Regions from separate parts of the Sporosarcina sp. E16_3 genome, predicted to be linked through region 1. Evidence: riboswitches for the same ligand, from Rfam matches in the RefSeq annotation. Region 1 holds a riboswitch; each other region holds the start of a gene.
What was found. Region 1 has a riboswitch for thiamine pyrophosphate ahead of thiD (bifunctional hydroxymethylpyrimidine kinase/phosphomethylpyrimidine kinase). Riboswitches for the same ligand answer to the same signal wherever they lie in the genome.

Region 1 (7,148 bases):
CTATTTGCAACCACTTGGTACAATCTTCATTAGCATGATTAAAATGATTGTGGTTCCAATTATCGTTTCTACATTAATTATTGGCGTTGCTGGGACTGGGGATATCAAGAAATTAGGTAAACTTGGCGGGAAAACATTGATCTATTTTGAAGTTGTTACGACGATTGCGATACTTGTCGGTTTGTTGGCTGCTAACCTATTCCAGCCAGGTATGGGCATCGACATGTCTGCGCTTACGAAAACGGATATATCCAAGCATGTTGAAACGACTGAAGCCATGGCGGATAACGGCCTCATTGACATCATTGTCAATATTGTTCCGACGAATATTATTCAGTCCTTGGGTGAGGGGAATATGTTGTCGATTATTTTCTTCTCCGTTTTGTTTGGTTTAGGGGTTGCTGCGATTGGTGATAGAGGAAAACCCGTGCTGGCATTTTTCCAAGGAACTGCGGATGCCATGTTCTGGGTTACGAACTTGGTTATGAAATTCGCACCGATTGGGGTATTTGGGTTAATCGGTGTAACGGTTTCGAAATTTGGATTGCAATCATTGATCCCACTTGGAAAACTGGCGCTACTTGTCTATGTAACGATGATTTTCTTTATTATTGTTGTCTTGGGCATCATTGCAAAAATGGTTGGTACGAGTATTTTCCGCCTTATGAAAGTGCTGAAAGATGAACTGCTTTTGGCGTTTACCACAGCAAGTTCGGAAACGGTGTTGCCTAGAATTATGGAGAAAATGGAGAAGTTCGGTTGTCCGAAAGATATCGTCTCCTTTGTTATTCCGACGGGGTATTCATTTAACCTGGATGGATCAACGTTGTATCAGGCGTTGGCGGCGATGTTCATCGCTCAGATGTATGGGATTGAATTGAGTATTTCGGAACAAATTACGTTAGTGCTGGTCTTAATGGTAACGTCAAAAGGCATGGCAGGGGTGCCGGGGGCTTCGTTCGTTGTTTTACTAGCGACTTTGGGGACTGTTGGTATACCACTGGAAGGCTTGGCGTTTATTGCAGGGATCGATCGGATTCTAGATATGGCACGTACGGCTGTCAATGTTGTTGGTAACGCGCTGGCGACTGTCGTATTGTCGAAGTGGGAAGGTCGGTTTGACCCTGAGAAAGAGGATACGTACTTCGCGGCTACTGAAAAATTGGCGTAAGGTCAAATTTAGCGTATAAGAAAGATGAAAAGCAGGCAGTTTCTCGAACCTTTTTGGTTTAGGGAAACTGCCTTTTGGTTGGGAATGTTAACGCATTGTAAGATTAGTTAGTATGACACCTGCGATAATAACGAGTACTCCGAAAAGACTGAGCCACATGGATTTGTCGGGATTATTCGGTCTGCTGTCTGCTTTGTTCATATACTGCGCCTTCCTTCTCTTTATGTCCTCACCTATACTCTTCCCGACCTTTGAATAGAATAAACTAATTAGCAGAAGTAGACCAATCATTCCCACGTATTTACATCAACTATGTTACACTTAACTCAAAGCTGAATATTACAACAACCACTAGGGGAGCCTTTTTTAGGCTGAGACGTGCATGAATGCGCGGACCCTTGGAACCTGATCCGGATTATACCGGCGTAGGAAAGTGGGTACGCCTTTTACGAACAGCTAAATGGCTAGCCGCTTTCTTACGCCACCGGAAAGCGGCTTTTTAGTATAAATAAAAGGGTGGCGAATCAGTTGGTACATGTGGCATTGACAATTGCGGGGTCGGATAGTGGCGGCGGGGCAGGTATACAGGCGGACTTGAAGACATTTCAGGAACTAGGCGTGTTTGGTACATCGGCACTGACGGCGGTAACAGCTCAAAATACATGTGGGGTGTCGGCGATACAACCGATTGACGCTGCTGTTGTTACGGCGCAAATTCGGGCAGTTATGGAAGACTTCGACATAAAAGCGATAAAGACAGGTATGTTATTTTCGGCGGAGATTATCCATGCGGTGGCAGATGCATTTCATTGGCGTGGCATTCCGCTCGTCATTGATCCGGTAATGATTGCGAAGGGCGGTGCTTCATTGTTAAAAGATGAAGCGGTTGAGGCGTTGAAGACGGTTCTTCTACCACATGCAGCTATTGTGACTCCTAATATTCCGGAGGCAGAAGTACTTGCTGGAATGGTGATAAAGTCGGAAATAGACATAGAACAAGCAGCGAAGCATATAATAGCCCTGGGCGCGAGGGCGGTTCTCATAAAAGGGGGCCATCGAAAAGAAGCATCTTTTGCGGAAGATTTGTTCATGGGGGCCGACGGGGAACGGTTTTTGGTTCGTGCACCGTGGATTGATACGAAAGACACGCATGGAACGGGGTGCACGTATTCAGCGGCACTGACAGCGTTTTTGGCAAATGGCGAAACTGCAGCAAATGCAGTTGTATCTGCAAAATGTTTCATCCACGCAGCAATTGAAGATGGACTTAAAATTGGTGGCGGTCATGGTCCGACGAATCATTGGGCATATGGACGCCGCGGCAACAAGACAATGGAAGGGGTTGTAGTTTATGGATAAGCAAACAGTTAACTTATATTTCATCATGGGTACAGTGAATTTGGCGGGACGCGATCCGTTGCATGTCTTAGAAGAGGCGCTAAAGGGCGGCGTAACGAGCTTTCAATTACGTGAAAAAGGTCCCGGCGCGTTAACGGGTGAAGAATTGAAGGCTTTCGCACTTGCGTGTCAGCAATTATGTGAACAATATAGTGTGCCCTTCATCGTCAATGATGATATAGACCTTGCGATTGAAATAGCCGCGGATGGTATTCATATCGGGCAGGAAGACGGATATATTTCAGTAGTGCGTGATAAGGTCGGCCCAGATATGCTGATTGGTGTTTCGACGCATAGTGTAACGGAAGCGATTGCAGCAGCTGATGCCGGGGCAGATTATATCGGTCTTGGTCCAGTTTACGAGACACAGACAAAAACGGATACGCAACCTGTTATTGGTATCGAAACAATTAGGGAGGTGGCATCGTTGCTACCTGGATTACCAATTGTTGCGATTGGCGGGATTTCAGAACGCAGAGCCGGAGCTGTTATTAAAGCGGGTGCTTCAGGGGTAGCGGTTATTTCCGCGATTTCCGGTGAAGAAGATGCTGGAGAAGCAGCAAGCCGTTTAAAAGGCGCAGTCCTACTTTCGTTGACAGGTATCGAAATGTAATGTTTAACCATTCGCGAAATACACCACACTTACGAGTAAGGGGCGTGGTGTGCGGATGAAAAAGAAACTGTTTGAAATACAAACCGTTTTGCATAAGGCGGATTTGATTTATTTCACATGGAATGATGTCGGAGGAACTTACTGCGTCTATAAAGACGGACATCATTTGTATGAAGGAACGGTCTCCGAATTTAGTGATGGTGATTTCAAGCATGCGAAACTATATAATTACGTAATCGAACGTGTGGAAGCTGGCGTCGTTGTTGATATTATTGTCATGCAGACGTCAGCATTTGCTGAACAGAAAAACAAGGAAAACCCGCTTCAGTCGCTCGTCATGACAACGATTGTCGCCAAGACGCAAATTGCGTTGTCCTGGGAGGAAATGAAGGATGTCGCTGAGTATGACGTATACCGAAATGGGACGTACATGACAACTGTGGCCAACAATCGCTACATTGACAGGGATTTTTCATTGGATGAAATCTATACGTATACCATTGAATCGAAGCGTCCGCTTGTGAAGTCGGAAGAACGATTTAACGTATTTCAGTCGATTGTCTCCACTGTATTTGGGATGTTGAACCCGGTTTCATCGAAGGTAGAAGCTACGATTGAATGGTTTTCGGTGACCAAAGTCATTGCCAAGCCGGTAGAGTTACTAATTCCTGTTCAAGACAGAGTGCGCCGCCCAAATGTAGACAGATGGGGATTCCGCTACATGACGTTTTTAAAGGATGACTGGGTGTTGAATCCAAATCTATTGTCGCGAAATCGTTATTTTAAAGGGGATGACAGGGGATTTGATGTAAATGGGGCGGCTTATCGCACGCGGGTGGCCGTCGAACTGGCGTATGATCTTGAACGTTCTCCGTTGACGTTTACGCGGGATGTTGGACCGTCGATTGCCTATGATGCTTTCAAGCGCTTTAGGAAACAAGCGACTGCTTCACCCGACGGGATTATGTTGAAACGGACGAATCACGGGGAAGACGAAGCGGGATTTTGTCTCTTACATGCTGTTGGAAATCCCCTTTCAACGGCACCTGACATTAACTATGAAGTACGTGCAGTTATGCGGCGTGACGGAACTTTTGATATGACGGGCTACCACGATCAGGCGCCCCATCATGAGATTTACTTGATGCGCGGCGCAGGGGATGACTGGAAGCCAATCCACCAGGCGGAAAGTAAGGGGCTTGCATGGATGTCGGAAGTAATTGCATGGCAATACTGGCGAATATCAAATTTTGAATAGTAAACGATGAACCCTTCCAGTGTCATGAATGGAAGGGTTTTTGAATATCTGAAAAGGGAATGTCTAAGTCAGTATTAAATGCATATTCAAGCCAACTTATTGACAATGAAAACATCACTTGTTATGATTACCTTGAATTCAAGATAAATAACCTTCTACTAAAATATAAGGAGAGAATCGATATGAAGAAAAAATCAATGGGTATTCATCATATAACTGCAATCGTCGGACATCCGCAAGAAAACGTCGACTTTTACGGGGGGGTTCTTGGGTTACGTCTTGTAAAGAAAACCGTCAACTTCGATGATCCGGGCACGCACCACCTTTACTTTGGTGATGGAAACGGTGCACCGGGTACGATCATTACATTTTTCACATGGCCTAATGCTCGCCAAGGAACAATTGGGGATGGTCAAGTCGGTGTTACGTCGTACGCAGTGCCAGTTGGGGCAATGACTTTCTGGGAAAATCGTCTTGAGAAATTTAAGATTGCGTTTAGCAAATCAAACCGTTTTGGCGAAACATATGTATCATTTGATGATCCACACGGTTTAAAAATTGAGATTGTCGAGCGAGAAGATGGGGTAAAGAATGAATGGACGGTTGGTGAAGTAACTGCGGATGTCGCCATAAAAGGGTTCGGCGGCGCAACGCTATTATCTGCTCAACCTGAAAAAACAGCTCATCTTCTTGAACAGGTTATGGGGCTTGAAAAAGTCGGTGAAGAAGGCGAATACATTCGTTTTCGCTCAACAGCAGACATCGGCAATGTCATCGATGTGAAAACGACATCATCAGGTCGTGCACAAATGGGTGTCGGTACAGTTCACCATATCGCTTGGCGTGCTGAAGATGATGCGGATCAACTGGACTGGAAATCACTTGTTGAAGAGAACGGTTACGGTGTGACGCCGGTGAAAGACAGAAACTATTTCAATGCGATTTACTTCCGAGAACATGGGAATATTTTGTTTGAAATCGCAACTGACGCACCAGGATTTGCACATGATGAGTCAGTGGAAACGATGGGTGAAAACCTCATGCTTCCAGCGCAATATGAAAAAAATCGCGAACAGTTGGAATCATCTTTGATCCCTTTTGTAGTGCGCGAAATTGATTAAATAAGGAGAAATTGAGCTATGAAACATATCTATAAACCAGGTAAAGATGATTCGAAACCGGTGTTGCTTTTGCTTCATGGTACAGGAGGCACTGAACAAGATTTACTGGGACTTGCTGACTTAATTGACCCGGATGCTGGTGTACTAAGTGTTCGAGGAAATGTCCTTGAAAACGGCATGCCGCGTTTCTTCCGTAGATTGGCAGAAGGTATATTTGATGAAGAGGATTTAATCTTCCGTACGAAGGAATTAAATTCGTTTCTTGATGAAGCTGCTAAAGAAAATGGCTTTGACAGGTTGAATGTCATTGCGGTTGGTTATTCTAATGGAGCGAACATCGCTGCAAGTTTGCTGTTCCATTATGCAGAGGCTTTGAAAGGCGCAATTCTTCATCACCCGATGGTTCCTCGACGTGGAATCGACTTGCCCGATTTAGCTGGCGTTCCAGTCTTTATCACCGCGGGGAAAAACGATCCGATATGTCCTGCGAAGGAGTCGGAAGATCTGGATGAATTGTTGGCAGGCGCGGGAGCGGTGACGGAAGTTCACTGGGAAATGAACGGTCATTCGTTGACGCGTACAGAAGTGGATGCGGCGGCAGAATGGTACAAAACAATTTTCGGGAAATGAAACAAGAAGTGGAGACAAAAAAATGAGTTTTTTAGACAGGTTATTCGGAAAGACAACTAGGACAACAATAGAGGAGACGGTAAAAATGACAAAAACAAAAACAGCAATCGTATACTACAGTTCAGGCGGTACAAACTACCAATTGGCACAATGGGCGGCTGAGGCAGCTGAAGCAGCAGGTTCTGAAGTAAGGTTAATGAAAGTGGCTGAAACGGCTCCGCAAGCTGTAATCGATTCATCTCCAGGCTGGAAAGCAAATGCCGAGGCAACGAAAGACGTTCCTGTTGCAACAGGAGAAGATCTTGAATGGGCAGACGCAATTATCTTTAGCGTACCAACACGTTTCGGTAATGTACCTGGGCAAATCCAAAGTTTCTTTGACACATTAGGTGGTTTTTGGTTCCAAGGAAAACTCGCTAATAAAGCAGTAAGTGCAATGTCATCTGCACAAAATCCGCATGGCGGTCAGGAAGCAACAATCCTGTCTCTTTACACAACAATGTACCACTGGGGAGCAGTTGTTGCGGCGCCTGGTTACACAGATGCAGTTACATTTGCAGCAGGCGGTAACCCGTATGGCACAAGTGTAACAGTCGGACAAGATGGAAAAATAGCTGACGACGAAGCGACAATTAAAGCCGCAGTTGCTCATCAAGCTGGACGTACAGTAAAAGTTGGAGCAGCATTGAAAAGTATGAACGCATAATCTTGAGTGAAGCCGACCTGTGATGGGTCGGCTTTTTCGTGTTTAGAAATGGGTTGATCTATATTTGGAAAATGACCGAACATATAAGTTGTAAACTAATCATAAACCTTTGCAAATAACTTATTTAACTTTCTTCGACCGCGGCCAGATGAAGTACGAAATAGAAATGATAAAGTCAATCCCGAGAACGAGTGCCCATACTCTCAAGGTGGCGGATAGTACTTCTGTTCTTGCTGGATCCCCGATGAAAT
Region 2 (7,148 bases), 140 kb from region 1:
AGTAGCGAAGCAAGGTGAGCCAGATCCTGAATTGAATCAAGCGCTAAAATTTGTTGTAGAACGCGCAAAAACATACAGTGTACCAAAAGCAATTATTGACCGTGCGATTGAAAAAGCAAAAGGCGGTTCAGAAGAAAACTTTACTGAGCTTCGTTATGAAGGATTCGGACCTAACGGCTCGATGGTTATTGTCGATACACTGACAAATAACGTCAATCGTACAGCATCAGAAGTACGTGCTGCATTCGGTAAAAATGGTGGTAATATGGGCGTCAGCGGATCCGTTTCCTATATGTTCGATGCGACTGCAGTTATTGGAATTGAAGGTAAATCTGCCGACGATGTTCTCGAACTGTTAATGGATGCGGACGTCGAAGTGCGTGATATTTTGGAGGAAGAGGAATCAGTCATCATTTATGCTGAACCCGACCAGTTCCACGTCGTTCAGGAAGTATTGAAAGGTGCCGGTATTACAGAATTTAACGTCGCTGAAATAACAATGCTGGCGCAAAACGACTTGACTCTTTCACCAGAAGCACAAGCACAATTCGAAAAAATGATTGATGTCCTCGATGAGTTGGAAGATGTTCAACAAGTGCATCATAACGTCCACTTAGACGACTAAGCGCAACTGTTCATCCTTTCATTCATTCCATTGACATGCTATGCTACTAATAGATTGACAACTTCATACCATATTCGACCATTAGGGGAATCCTTTTAAAGGACTGAGAAACGAGTTCCACTCCGCTACCCTTATCACCTGAACAGGTTTGTACCTGCGTAGGGAAGTGGCGTGTCTTCCTATCAGTGCATTCTAATGCCATCGACAGACCACTTTCCATACCTGGAGAGTGGTCTTTTTATATTGAAAAGCGGAAGGCGCCGCCCAGCTCCGACAGGCATAAGTCGATCCAGAGACGTGGCGCTCTTTGCCACATAGCTGGATTGCTTATGACCTGAGGGGCTGGCGCCTGCAACTAGACACTGTTCCGAGGTAAAAACCTTTACTATTTCTTTTGGATAAGGAGAAGTTTAATGAAAATAATCGCCGTAACAGATGACAAAATGGAAACTAGTCAATTGCTTCATACCTTATTATCAATCGAATCTTCTATCGACGCCGCCTTCTTACGTGAAAAGTCTAAAACGGATTCAGAAGTAATAGCGTTGATTCAACAATTAATTGAATCGGGCTTTGATTCAACCAAACTAATTGTCCACGGGCGAACGAATGTCGCTTCAATTTCGGGGATTAAAAAAGTACAACTACCCGGAAACGACGCACCGCTAGCGCTACTCAAAAAACAATATCCCGTTATCTCATTTGGCAGATCTGTCCACTCTTTGGATGAAGCTGAAACTGCATATAAGGCAGGTGCCGACTGGGTTCTCTATGGTCATTTATTCGAGACAAGTTCAAAAGTTGGCCTACCGCCCCGCGGAACCGATGAGCTTTTTCAAATCCTTGAATCGCTACCCATTCCCGTCTATGCGATTGGCGGCATTCAACCGCACCACCTTCCGCAATTAAACCAAGGCGGAGTTGCAGGGATTGCGGTGATGTCATCCATTTTCGGCAGTGACAATCCCGATATTGCTGCGACAGCCTATAAGGATGCCAGCCATGCCACAACAAGTTGATGTAGTCGTAATTGGCGGGGGAATTATCGGTTGCAGCATCGCTTACTATTTAGCAAAAGAGTGCTTGTCTGTTCACCTTGTTGAACGCGATAAAATCGCCCAAGGCACCACTCGGGCAGCCGGTGGAATGCTTGGTGCTCACTCTGAATACTTAAATGACACCTTTTATTCATTCGCACGCGAAAGTCAGGCACTGTATCAAGAATTTAAGCTCGAAAAAGATGCCGACATCGGTTATACAGCTGGTGGAATTGTTCAATTCGCTTGTTCCGAAGAAGAACGAATTGCCCTCTCCCGCTGGAATAACGCAGCTTATCTTTCAGCTGAACAAGTTCGCGAACGAATTCCGCATGTCGCCGCACCTGCTTTTGGTGCATATCTTTTTAAGGAAGATGTCCATGTTCATCCCGAAAAGGCTTGCCTGGCATTTTGCGCAGCAGCTAAACGTTTGGGTGCAACTGTTTCAGAACAGGCTCAAGTCGATGAGATCACAACGTTGCATGACGGCTATCAGATACGCATTGGAGCGTCCGTTATCACAGCAAGACATGTAGTGATTGCAGGTGGTACAGCGAGTGCCAAGCTTGTGCCAAGGCTTCAAATGACGGCAGTGAAAGGCCAATGTATGCAACTCAACGCGATGGGCAGGCACTTACCTTATACACTTTTTCATAATGGCTGTTACGTCATTCCTCGCCCGGATGGAACGCTTGTCATCGGGGCTACGATGGAACAGGGACTTACAGATTTGCAGATAACAGATGCCGGTAATCTGGCGTTGAATGCAATTGCAGAACGATTTATTCCTGGTCTTTCTCACCTTCCTGTTATGAACAGATGGGCAGGTCTGCGTCCGAAAACCATTGATGAATTGCCGTATATCGGTCGGGTTCCCGGGAACAAGAATATGTATATCGCGGCGGGTCATTTCAGGAATGGGATTTTATTGGCACCCGTAACTGCCTGCTTGATTCGAGATTTAATCATCGGAAATGAAGTGAATAGAGAGCGGATTAAGGCATTTGATCCGAAAAGGGGGGTTTTTCATGAAGCGAACAATCGAACTGAACGGCAATCGGTATGACATGCCGGCAGAAGTTGGTAATGTGCAGGAACTGCTAGGGCATCTGGAACTTGCGGAACGCATCGTCATCGTGGAAATGAACAGAGATATTCTTGCGAAAGACGCATATGACTTGCCCATCAATGACCGCGACCAAATTGAAATCATTCACTTTGTAGGAGGAGGATAATTATGCTAACAATCGGCAATAAAACATTCAACTCAAGACTGCTACTAGGAACAGGAAAATACCCGTCATTTGATGTGCAAAAAGAGGCGGCGCGAGTATCAGAGTCAGAAATTCTAACATTCGCAGTAAGACGTATGAATATCTTTGAGCCATCACAACCAAATTTCCTTGAACAACTTGATCTGTCAAAATACACGCTATTGCCAAATACAGCTGGCGCAAAAACAGCTGAAGAAGCGGTGCGCATCGCGAAACTGGCAAAAGCATCAGGGCTTTGCGACATGATAAAAGTTGAAATCATCGGCTGTGACCAATCATTACTCCCCGATCCAGTAGAGACACTTCGCGCAACAGAAATGCTGTTGGATGAAGGGTTCATCGTCCTTCCTTATACGTCGGATGATGTTGTGCTTGCGCGCAGATTATGCGAAATGGGTGTTCACGCAATCATGCCAGGTGCATCCCCAATTGGATCAGGGCGCGGTATTTTGAATCCACTCAACTTGTCGTTCATCATTGAAAAATCCACTGTACCGGTTATTATCGATGCAGGAATCGGCTCGCCGAAAGATGCAGCTTATGCGATGGAGCTAGGTGCGGACGGGGTATTATTGAACACAGCGGTTTCAGAAGCTGGAGACCCCATTAAAATGGCCCTTGCCATGAAACTCGCAATCGAAGCAGGACGACTTGGCTATGAAGCGGGTCGTATGCCTGAGCGCGATTACGCGGTTGCGAGCAGCCCTACAGAAGGGCTTGTAACCATTTGAGCGAGAGATATTCCCGCCAGGAGCTATTTGCCCCAATTGGCGAAGATGGACAGAAAAAAATACGTACGGCAAGTGTTTTCATATTAGGTGCCGGCGCGCTTGGCTCATCTGGTGCTGAAATGCTAGTCCGTGCAGGCGTTGGGCGCGTAACGATTGTTGACCGGGATATTATCGAGTGGACCAATCTGCATCGCCAGCAACTGTATATCGAGCAAGACGTCATTGAGCAATTGCCAAAAGCGGTTGCCGCCGAGAAGCGATTGACTGCGATTAATAGCGATGTAGATGTAACAGGAATTGTTATCGATGTCACGTCGCAAAACGTCCTTGATTTGATGGGTGGACATGATGTAGTGCTGGATGCAACAGACAATATTGAAACACGGCTGCTGGCGAACGATGCGGCGCTAAAACTCGGCATCCCTTTTTTCATGGGCGCATGTGTTGGCAGTTATGGCCTGACGTTCCCGATCGGCATTCAAGACAATCAACCGTGTCTGCATTGTTTACTAGAGACATTGCCATCACAGACATTGACATGTGACACAGTCGGCGTTATCAGCCCGATTGTCGTTACTACAGCTGCTCGCCAAGTTGCTGACGTGTTAAAATATATAACGAGAACACCATTTGAACCAAAACTTGAATCTGTTGATTTATGGACAGGCAACCGAGCTTCAATTGGAGTTGCAAGCATGAAGAAAGCGGGTTGTCCAAGCTGTTCCGAAAATGCTGTGTATCCGTTCCTTTCAGCCCATGAGTCTATGAAAACAGCGGTGCTTTGTGGACGTGACACCGTCCAATTGTCTTGGCCTAAAAGTAGAAAGTTTGAGCTCCTCCCTTTCGCCGAATCAATTCGCGGAACTGTTTCTAATTTAATCCACAATCCACATCTCGTCGCCTGTGAATATAGCGGCCACCGCATCGTACTATTCCGTGACGGCCGCATGCTTGTGCATGGAACGAAGGATGTTGTGACAGCGAAGAAAATTGCGGCGCGGTTGTTGGGTTGATGATTTAACTGGGTATTTATCAGCGATTGCCATTAAGCTATTTTCTGCTTGGGCAAGACATATATCATATTTCACCATACCATTAGGAACATGAGAATCCGGATTAATACGGGTTCTCTTTTCTTATTTTCATCAAGCCAAGCACAAATTTCTACCTGAAGGAATTTCATCAAACGTTTAAGGGTATACAGCAGTTAACATTTTAAATAGACATACGTATAATAACACGCGTATACATAGATATTCCGAATTACTGATTTAGTTATTCGACAGTAATAGGGTTTAATCTGCTGTGGTTACGGGTATTTAGATATATAATTCGTGAATTAAGATTACTATCTTCGAGCAATTATACGGGCCGCGGATTAAAAAACAGTCGAGGAGGCAATCATCCATGTTCCGAACCTATCAAACGAAATTGAAGAACGGGATGATTGTTCTTCTTGATTATAGTGAAATTCCTGTTTACGTCTATTTCCAACAGTACGCTAAGGAATTTGGTCGGATAGAGAGAAGGTTGTTTGTTGATGTATACGTTCGAAAAAAACCGACAAATCAGCTAAAAGTAGAGTATTGTGCAAACTATCAACTCACCGCAATGCAATACAACAGCATTAAAAACCAATTGGATGGCCGAGTATCATCGAAAAAAGAAGTAACAAAACTACATATCGAAGAAACGAAAGAAAAGATTTATCAAACCAGAAAATTCCTGACGAAAAAGATTGCACAAAAAGAAAAGGCCCAAAACACTTTAGTAAAAATGAGAGGAGATGAGCCTTCTTTTTTGAAAAAAGTGAACAGTTACCGGAAATTAAAAATGGCTATTCATCAAAAAAAGAGGAAGCTACATCGTTTACAAGTAAAAATGGAACGCCTGGAATGTGATGAAAAGTGTGGCGTTGCTCGTTTGTGTTTCGGCTCGAAAAAGTTATTTCACAAGCAATTTCATCTTACAGAAAATGATTTATCATTCGAACAGTGGAAAAACAACTGGGAAAAAGCCCGTGCCTCGCAGTTTACGTTTATCGGATCAAAAGATGAAACCTATGGCAATCAAAGTTGTACGTATGATTTGGAAAACCAGTTGCGCATCCGTGTCAATCGAAAAGACGAAGGGAAATTCGGAAAATATATCGTTCTTTCAAATATACACTTCACGTATGGACAAGAAAATATTGATAAAGCAAAAGTTCCGACTATCGGTTATACAAAAGGCAAAGGAAACAAAGTCCGGTATTATCGAGCGCTGACATGTAAATTTATTTTTAAAAACAGGCATTGGTATCTCAATATGTCGGTTGATGTGGATACGGCTGAAATAAAGACATTGCAAAATCACGGGCAAATAGGCGTTGATTTTAACGCCAGCTTTTTGGCTGTTACAGATGTTGATCGTTTTGGGAATCATGTGCATTCGTTTCAAGTCCCATTTAAGGCCTATCATGTGTCTACCCAACAAGCGAAACAAAGTTTAAGCGATGCATTAAAACGAGTTGTTGACTATGCAGTAGTAAAACAAAAGCCAATCGCACACGAAAAATTAGATTTTAAAAAGAAAAAACAACAACTGAAACAACTATCGAATAAACAGGCAAAGGTGTTAAGTGGATTTGCCTATACTTCGTTTCAATCCATGTTAACAAGCAAATGCCAAAAAGACGGCATAGCAGTCGTGGCTGTTAATCCCGCGTATACCAGTCAAATTGGACAGCATAAATTTATGAAAAAGTATGGATTAAGTTCACATGGAAGTGCAGCTATGGTGATTGCAAGGAGGGGCTTGGAATTGAAAAAGACAGAACAGGTCCCCACCAACCGGTTAATTCAAGGAAATCAAGATTCAATAATTCTAAAAAAACGATTTGAGCAATGGAAAGAACTTAGCAAACAATGGAAATCATATACTTTTGGTCAGAAAATCGAACTTTTATATCATGTATTTTAAGCTTAACTTGAACGATTGGTTGCCTTGCGATGGCAATGCCACACTGAACCTGTAAGGAAGAAAGTGTGCCCATGAAATCGCAGTTTTCGGCAACATACATGTCAATTAGCTGGTGTTGGATCACCCATCAGGGCAGAAATTCTGATCCTTAGAAGTCCCTAGATTCATCCAGGGATGACTGTGTGATGTGGCTGTATACCTTTGATGTGAAAGTGAAAGCCTTTCAATGCGAATCGTAAGGGGGGTTCCGTTCTTGCCCTTGCGTGGATGTCTACTTATGTATACATTCTTTCGAACGGTACCATTTCAATATAAGGTTCGTTACAATGGAGGTTCTAACAAATTATTTTATCTTTATTCAAAACAACTGGAGGTTGTCATGTTTTTCTTAGAAGCAAAACGTATTATTGTCGTCATCTTTGGTTCCTTATTACTTGCAATCTCGCTTAACTTCTTTTTAATCAACGCAAATGTCTATGCCAGCGGATTTGCAGGTGCCGCGCAACTGACATCTAGTCTA
Region 3 (7,148 bases), on a different contig from region 1:
TTCTTTTTACATATTTTCAAGTATGATAATAAAAAAACCTACAGAATGGGAGTATATAATGACAATTCTTTCAGAAATACTTGATTATAACGATACATTTGTAACTGAAAAGCAATATGAACAATACGCAACAACAAAGTTCCCGGATAAGCGAATTGTAATATTGACATGTATGGATACAAGACTGACTGAATTGTTGCCTAAAGCGATGAACTTAAAAAACGGCGATGCTAAAATCATTAAAAGCGCCGGCGCAGTCGTCACACATCCATTTGGCGGTATAATGAGAAGCCTAATTGTAGCTGTTTATGAGCTACATGCAGATGAAGTTTATATTGTTGGACATCACGATTGTGGCATGAGTGCAGTAGATACTGGTCGCATTATTAAAAAGATGTCTGACCGTGGGATTGATGAAACTATTTTTAAGACGCTAAAATACTCCGGGGTTGACATGGAAGATTGGCTGCACGGATTTGGCGAAGTTACTGAAAGCGTTAAGATGAGTGTTGATGCAGTTCGCAATCATCCACTTATGGATACCAAAGTTTCCGTCCACGGGCTCGTCGTCCATCCCGATACTGGGAAGCTCGATATTATCGTGGATGGATATAAATATAACTCCCGTGCGTGATTTCGCTTCATTTCCCGGGAAATAAACAAAAGCCGATTCCATTTTACAGGAATCGGCTTTTTATATTAGCTACTAATCTCCGCAAAGCGGTCTTACCCTTTCAAAAATCGTTCTCCACTATAGCGTAGATGTAATGGTCTTCCCAGACACCATTAATGTAAAGGAGTTTGCGCATCAGTCCCTCTTGGAAGTACCCAGACTTCTCCAACACTTTTAACGAACCGCTATTACGAGGTGAAACATATGCCTCTACCCGATGTAAAGCAACTTTTTCGAAAGAAAACTTAGTAACTAGACGGACCGCTTCCGTGCCGATTCCCCTACCCGTTTCACGCTCATCGATTGAATAGCCGACGAAACCGCTGGAAAACGGTAGTCTTTTAATACTGTAAAGCGAAATATGTCCAATTAGCCTATTTGTAGCCATATCGAAGATACCGAAGTTGTACTCCCTTCGGTCCCTCATCTGATAAATCGACTCCCTGATTTTCTCTCTTTGGACTGCTACAGTAAAGTAACTACTTTCATGCCGTGGTTCGAAAATAGACCAGTATTCTTTATTAGCACTAATCAATTCCGTGAAGATAAAAGCGTCTTCCTCTGTCAATATTCGCAAGTAACAAGTTCGACCTTCAAGCAAAATCAATTCATATTCACCCTTTTACCGAAGTAAGTTCCAGGAACTCCTCAACATCTTTAACGCATAGCGCTACACCTTTTGCCCAAAACTCTTGTTTCGTAATATCCTCACCAAGATGCTTCATCGCTAGGTCTTCGACACTCATAACCGCAGTATCTCGCAAAAGCGCCATATATTTCTGCTCAAATCCTTCGCCATTCTCCAATGCTTTTGCATAGATACTTAGGGAGAACAAATAGCCGAACGTGTACGGGAAGTTATAGAATTGCACACCCGTAATGTAGAAGTGGAGTTTCGATGCCCAAAAGTGTGGATGGACCGTATTAAGAGCGTCCCCGTAAGCCTCTTGCTGCGCTTCCGCCATTAACTCGTTCAATCTTTCAGCAGGTACGATGCCATTTTTGCGTTCATCATAAAATCTCGTCTCAAAAAGGAATCTCGCATGAATATTCATAAAGAATGCAACACTGCGTTGAATCTTGTCTTCCAGTAGCGCAATCTTTTCATCCTTCGTTTCCGCAGCTTTAACGGCAGCATCCGCGACAATCATCTCTGCAAATGTCGATGCCGTTTCAGCCACTCCCATCGCATATTGGCGATTCATCCAATGGACTGGACGCAGTGCATATGAATGGAATGCGTGACCGAGTTCATGTGCAAGTGTTGCAACGTTCGACATTGTTCCGCTGTAAGTCATAAATATACGGGATTGCTCGGATGCTGGCATACCCGTACAAAAACCACCTGGGCGTTTGTTCGGGCGATCTTCCGCCTCAATCCAGCTATCTTCAAACGCCTGACGAGAAAACCCTTCCAATTCCGGACCAAATTCTCTGAAATGTTTTAGGATGAACTCTGCACCTTCTTGATACGTCATCTTTTTTGTTGATGCTGTAACTGGTGCATCCATGTCATACCAATTCATCTTGTCAGTACCTAGCATTCTCGCTTTGACGTTCAAGTATTCTACAAACGGTGCTTTATTTACACCAATTGCTCCCCACATTGCATCGAGTGTTTCTTCACTCATTCTATTTCGGAGAAGCGGCTCTTTCAATACTGAATCCCAACCCCGTTTTTTGTATACTTCAAGCCTAAAGCCGGCAATATGATTTAATGCGGATGCGAAGAAGTCTTCTTTTCCTTCCCATGCTTCTTCCAATGCTTCAAATGAGCGTTTTCGTACATCTGCATTCTCATGAGAACTCAGGTTATTTGCTTGCCCAACGGAAAGCTCTTTTTCTTCCCCATCCAATTCGATTTTAATTTTAATCTCACCTACGAGCATATCGTATAACTGCCCCCAGCCATGATAGCCATCAACGCTAAGTGACGTGATCAAACTCTCTTCTTCTTCAGATAGTTTTAAGTTAACCTCTTCACGCCATTCATTCAGTACGAATGCAAATCCCTTTAGTTCATCCGATTCCATTAATCCATTCCATGTATCTTCATCTGCTTTTGCAAGTGTTTGTCGGATTTTAAGACCGATTGTAGAGAAGCGTGCCCCAAGAGAGCCAGTTTCGCCCTGCAGTTGCAATGCTTTTTTATCAGTTGTATCTGCCGCAAGGAAACACCCGATAACGGCACCCGCCTGCGACAGGTTTAGTGCAACCTCTTTTAATGATTCAATAAGGTCCACAACCTGTTTTGACGCACCGGCCGAACGAGGAACTTCAAATGCAGAAGCCGTTTCTTCTAATGATCCAAGCTTTTCTTTTACGCTATCCAAATGTGTCCGTAGTTCCATTGATCCACTTCCACCTTTAAAGAACACATCAAGATCCCATACTTCAGAATACGTTTTTTGCTTCACTATTATTCCCCCTTGTTCCATTCTAAATTTTCTAAAAACACAACTTGATTATAACATGAATCTTCGGTGTGCGAAATAATGCAATTGTGACGGAAGGTTCATACTTTCTTTCGCAGGTTCCACCTTTCCTATGTATACTATTCAGTAGGAGGATTTTAATATGTTTAGAATTATAATTATGACCTTTTCGCTCATTGCAGTCGTTCTAGTCAATGCAGCTGCAAATATAATGCCTATCAATGGAAAAACGACCGGGGAAATCTCAACTAGTTTACCAGTGCTATTTACACCTGCCGGGTATGCCTTTTCAATTTGGGCAGTTATTTACCTGCTTCTCGCTATCTGGCTATACGGCTTCATGCGCAACAAAGTAAATGTTGACCATGCTTTATTCAATCGGCGGGTCGTTTTGTTTGTGCTCAGCAGTCTATTAAATATCACTTGGGTTTTTCTCTGGCATTTCGGCTTTTTCGGATGGTCAATTGTTACCAACCTAGCACTTCTTCTAACACTGTTGACAATTTATTTTACTTATTCTATAAAGGATAATCATTTTCAGGGTAGAGTTCCGATTGCTTTCTATCTAGGATGGTCTTTTGTCGCGACCATTGCGAATATCAGTTATGTCCTTACGCTACACGAGTGGTCTGGTTGGGGACTAAGTAACCCGTTATGGACCGTTATCTACTTAACGATCGCAACCGCTATCGCACTTCATTTTTTATACCATTATGCGGATGTTGCATTTAGCACAGTCTTTATATGGGCATTTATAGGTATCACTGTAAAAAACGGTACAGATGAACTATTCGTTTCCGCCGCAGCCCTATTTCTCGCTGCTACACTAGTAGGATTCATGTTCTTCAGAAGAAAAGCACTCACATTTAACTAACAAAAGCGCAAGGGCCTGTTCAGCCCCGACAAGCGCTGAAAGGCCTGTAAATAAAGGCGCTTTTTTGCCTTTACTTACAGGACAGAAGCGACAGAGGAAGGCAGCTTAGGATCGCGACATCCTGTCGCAATAGCTGCATGACCCACATCGTGTGGGCCCAGGGGCTAGGCACTGGAGTCTAGACACTAAAAAAATCGCCGTCCTCCCACATTGGGCAGAACGGCGATTTTCTATTTCCGCTCTAATAGACGCGGTGCTGTAGTGAATAATATTGACGCAACAATTGCTGATAAGATTATTGCAGGAATCATGTAACTAGCATTGTAAACGAGTGAATAAAGCCATACTGGTTGCCCAACAGGCGCGTATGATGCAAAGAATACAATTCCACCAATAAAGTGGATCACAAAGCGTAAGAGTCCGCCAATCACAGTACCTACTACGATAGCTACTACCATTGATCCTTTGTCGCCTTTCACTTTACCACTTAACAGCCACGCAAGTGTAACGCCTGCCACCCCTACGAGCGCGTAAGCCACGAAGTAATCGAGCGCTGCTTGTATCACGTTTAGAACATATCCACCCATCATCAGTTGCAGTAGACCGCTGACGAGGCCTGTTAGCATGCCGCCTACAATCCCCCATCTAAATGCCATGACAACAATTGGCAACATCGACAGCGTAACGGAGCCACCTTGCGGCATTGAAAATCCGATTTTATCGAGAACAAATGAAATTGCACCTAAAATAGCTATTTCAAGTAAAAGTTGAAGTCTTTTCCGATCCAAATTAATTCCTCCCTTTCCTAGCTCAGCGAAAGATGTGGGCATAAAAAAAGACACCCCGAAATAGATGGGACATCGAATATGTCATTTTCCATCCACATTCCTACGCAAGAATAATCTTACAGGTTCTAAGGGTCAGGACGTCTTGTCCAATCTCAGCCAAATAGGCTCCCCCTGTGGTTCCAGTAATTTAGTTGTCTAGTTCATTGTATAAGATGGGGATCCTTTAAGCAAGATGATTAATAGGGATGCTGCTAATCCTATATAGTTAAAATTAAATGGAGGGATTCCTGTGTCAAACAATAAACTATTAGCTGCCCTATGCTATTTCAGTGTCTTCTTCACCCCATTACTTATACCTGTCATTGTTTATTTTGTTTCCGATGACCGTGAAGTAAAACACCATGCCAAGCGCTCCCTCGTTTCACATCTTGTTCCTGTGGTACTTCTAATAGCAGGATTTATCATTTTTTCTTTTTCAATGTTTTCTTTTACCTATAGCATGGATGGAATGCCGAGTGGAAACTTTGGCTTTTGGCAATTAACACCTGTCTTATTCATGCTAGTTTACGGCCTACTGCTCATAGCTATTCTAATTTGGAATGTGTTTCAAGGTGTTAAAGTATTGAAGTGAATGTTTACGAAATCGTTCATTCGGGAAGAAAGTAAAATATGCTTTGTTTAGGGGTGAGCAGTAATGAATATTGGAAAGTTAGTAAAAACCGCCATTAAGTTGGCACCTATCGTTTATCCGATTGTCCGAAAAGTAATGAAAGAAAAAAAAGCAACCAGCACGACAATTCCAAGAAAATAATTCGACAGCCTGCAACCGTTTTTTAAGTTTGCAGGCTTTTTTGTTCAGCTCATTATGATATAGTATGATATAGAAAAGAATGAACGGAAGAAAGGATTTGAACTTAATGATTGCAAAAACTGAACAGGAAATTGAAGCGTTAAAAAAAATCGGTAAGATTGTCGCTGAAATTAGGGAAGCGATGAAAGAAGCGACTGTCCCTGGTAAAACGACGAAAGAAATTGATGAAATCGGTGGTCGCCTGTTCGAAGAAAAAGGTGCCATTTCAGGTCCTATCGCAGAATATGATTTCCCTGGTTTTACATGCATCAGTGTTAACAGTGAAGTTGCACACGGCATGCCTGGTTCCCGTGTCATAGAAGATGGGGATCTCGTTAACATTGATGTCTCAGGGTCCTGCAATGGTTATTTTGCTGACACTGGCATTTCATTCGTTGTCGGTACACCCGATGAAAAGAAACAACAATTATGCGATGTGGCTAAAAGTGCATTTGAACGTGCAATGACGAAAGTTAAAGCAGGTTCTAGCTTAAATCAAATCGGTAAAGCAGTTGAACGTGAAGCAAAAGACCATGGCTTAAAAGTGATCAAAAACTTAACTGGCCATGGCATCGGCAAAGCGTTGCACGAAGAACCTTCGCATGTACTTAATTATTATGACGCTTGGGATAAGACACTTCTACAAGAAGGTATGGTTCTTGCAGTTGAACCGTTTATTTCTGAAAAAGCAGATCATATTATCGAATCAGGAGATGGCTGGACGTTCATCACACCTGACAAATCACTTGTAGCTCAAATCGAGCATACAATTATCGTCACAAAAGGCGAACCAATCATTTTGACACAACTATAATAATTAGAAAAGGTCTGTTTCTAGAAATCCAAAGTACTCGGATTTCCAAACAGACCTTTTCTTATTTCTTTTTAGGAGCAGCAATTGTTTTTGAATTTCCTTCTGCTAAGTGGCCTTTATACCACACTTTTTGAACCGTTTTAATTCCCTTAGTCAACTTACGGTAATCCCGCTCTTCTGGGTATGACAACAATGTCAATACTTCCCCGTCTCCGCCTGCCCGTCCTGTTCTGCCTGAACGGTGTAAATATTGTTCAACCGTATGTGGCACGTCGATGTGAATCACATGCGTTAACCCATCAATGTCTAGCCCCCGTGCCGCAAGATCTGTTGCTATCAAAATTTTCAACTCGCCTTTACGGAAACTATCCAGTGTTTGCTGTCTCTCAAATTTCGTCATTTCTGAATGAAGAACCGCAATCGGTGCTTCGTTATATTTGAGCTTCATTTCTTTCATGCGAAGCTGATCCACATTATTAATAAATGCAAGAGCACGAATTCCCTTCAAATAAGAAATCCCGCGCAGTACATCCGTTTTATCCCTTGCATCTGTCTTCACAAACGAATGGACGACCTTACCCGATTTCGGCATTTCTTCAGCGCCAACTTGGATACGAATTGGGTCATTCATAAATTTGCTAGCGACAATTTCAATTTCATCCGTAATTGTTGCAGATACGGCAACAACTTGTCTTTCCGGATTTGCCGCTTCAA

Region 2: another riboswitch for thiamine pyrophosphate. It lies ahead of I2483_RS03660 (thiamine phosphate synthase); the one in region 1 lies ahead of thiD (bifunctional hydroxymethylpyrimidine kinase/phosphomethylpyrimidine kinase).
Region 3: another riboswitch for thiamine pyrophosphate. It lies ahead of thiT (energy-coupled thiamine transporter ThiT); the one in region 1 lies ahead of thiD (bifunctional hydroxymethylpyrimidine kinase/phosphomethylpyrimidine kinase).

Annotation. Positions count from the first base shown of each region.
Region 1 is NZ_JADPRX010000003.1:150,090-157,237, reverse strand. Features, by position in the region: gene I2483_RS04505 (cation:dicarboxylate symporter family transporter) at 1-1,171, shown strand, start outside; TPP riboswitch at 1,515-1,620, shown strand; gene thiD (bifunctional hydroxymethylpyrimidine kinase/phosphomethylpyrimidine kinase) at 1,700-2,530, shown strand; gene thiE (thiamine phosphate synthase) at 2,523-3,182, shown strand; gene I2483_RS04490 (DUF3238 domain-containing protein) at 3,238-4,440, shown strand; gene I2483_RS04485 (ring-cleaving dioxygenase) at 4,623-5,561, shown strand; gene I2483_RS04480 (alpha/beta hydrolase) at 5,580-6,191, shown strand; gene wrbA (NAD(P)H:quinone oxidoreductase) at 6,214-6,897, shown strand; gene I2483_RS04470 (hypothetical protein) at 7,018-7,148, opposite strand, start outside.
Region 2 is NZ_JADPRX010000003.1:5,917-13,064, forward strand. Features, by position in the region: gene I2483_RS03655 (YebC/PmpR family DNA-binding transcriptional regulator) at 1-625, shown strand, start outside; TPP riboswitch at 699-807, shown strand; gene I2483_RS03660 (thiamine phosphate synthase) at 1,039-1,644, shown strand; gene thiO (glycine oxidase ThiO) at 1,628-2,728, shown strand; gene thiS (sulfur carrier protein ThiS) at 2,691-2,897, shown strand; gene I2483_RS03675 (thiazole synthase) at 2,894-3,667, shown strand; gene I2483_RS03680 (ThiF family adenylyltransferase) at 3,664-4,680, shown strand; gene I2483_RS03685 (IS200/IS605 family accessory protein TnpB-related protein) at 5,075-6,628, shown strand; gene I2483_RS03690 (YitT family protein) at 7,008-7,148, shown strand, end outside.
Region 3 is NZ_JADPRX010000010.1:55,760-62,907, reverse strand. Features, by position in the region: gene I2483_RS08455 (beta-class carbonic anhydrase) at 59-634, shown strand; gene I2483_RS08450 (GNAT family N-acetyltransferase) at 735-1,280, opposite strand; gene I2483_RS08445 (M3 family oligoendopeptidase) at 1,288-3,090, opposite strand; gene I2483_RS08440 (tryptophan-rich sensory protein) at 3,251-3,982, shown strand; gene thiT (energy-coupled thiamine transporter ThiT) at 4,213-4,770, opposite strand; TPP riboswitch at 4,851-4,952, opposite strand; gene I2483_RS08430 (magnetosome magnetite crystal formation protein family) at 5,060-5,401, shown strand; gene I2483_RS19385 (hypothetical protein) at 5,465-5,581, shown strand; gene map (type I methionyl aminopeptidase) at 5,688-6,434, shown strand; gene I2483_RS08420 (DEAD/DEAH box helicase) at 6,496-7,148, opposite strand, start outside.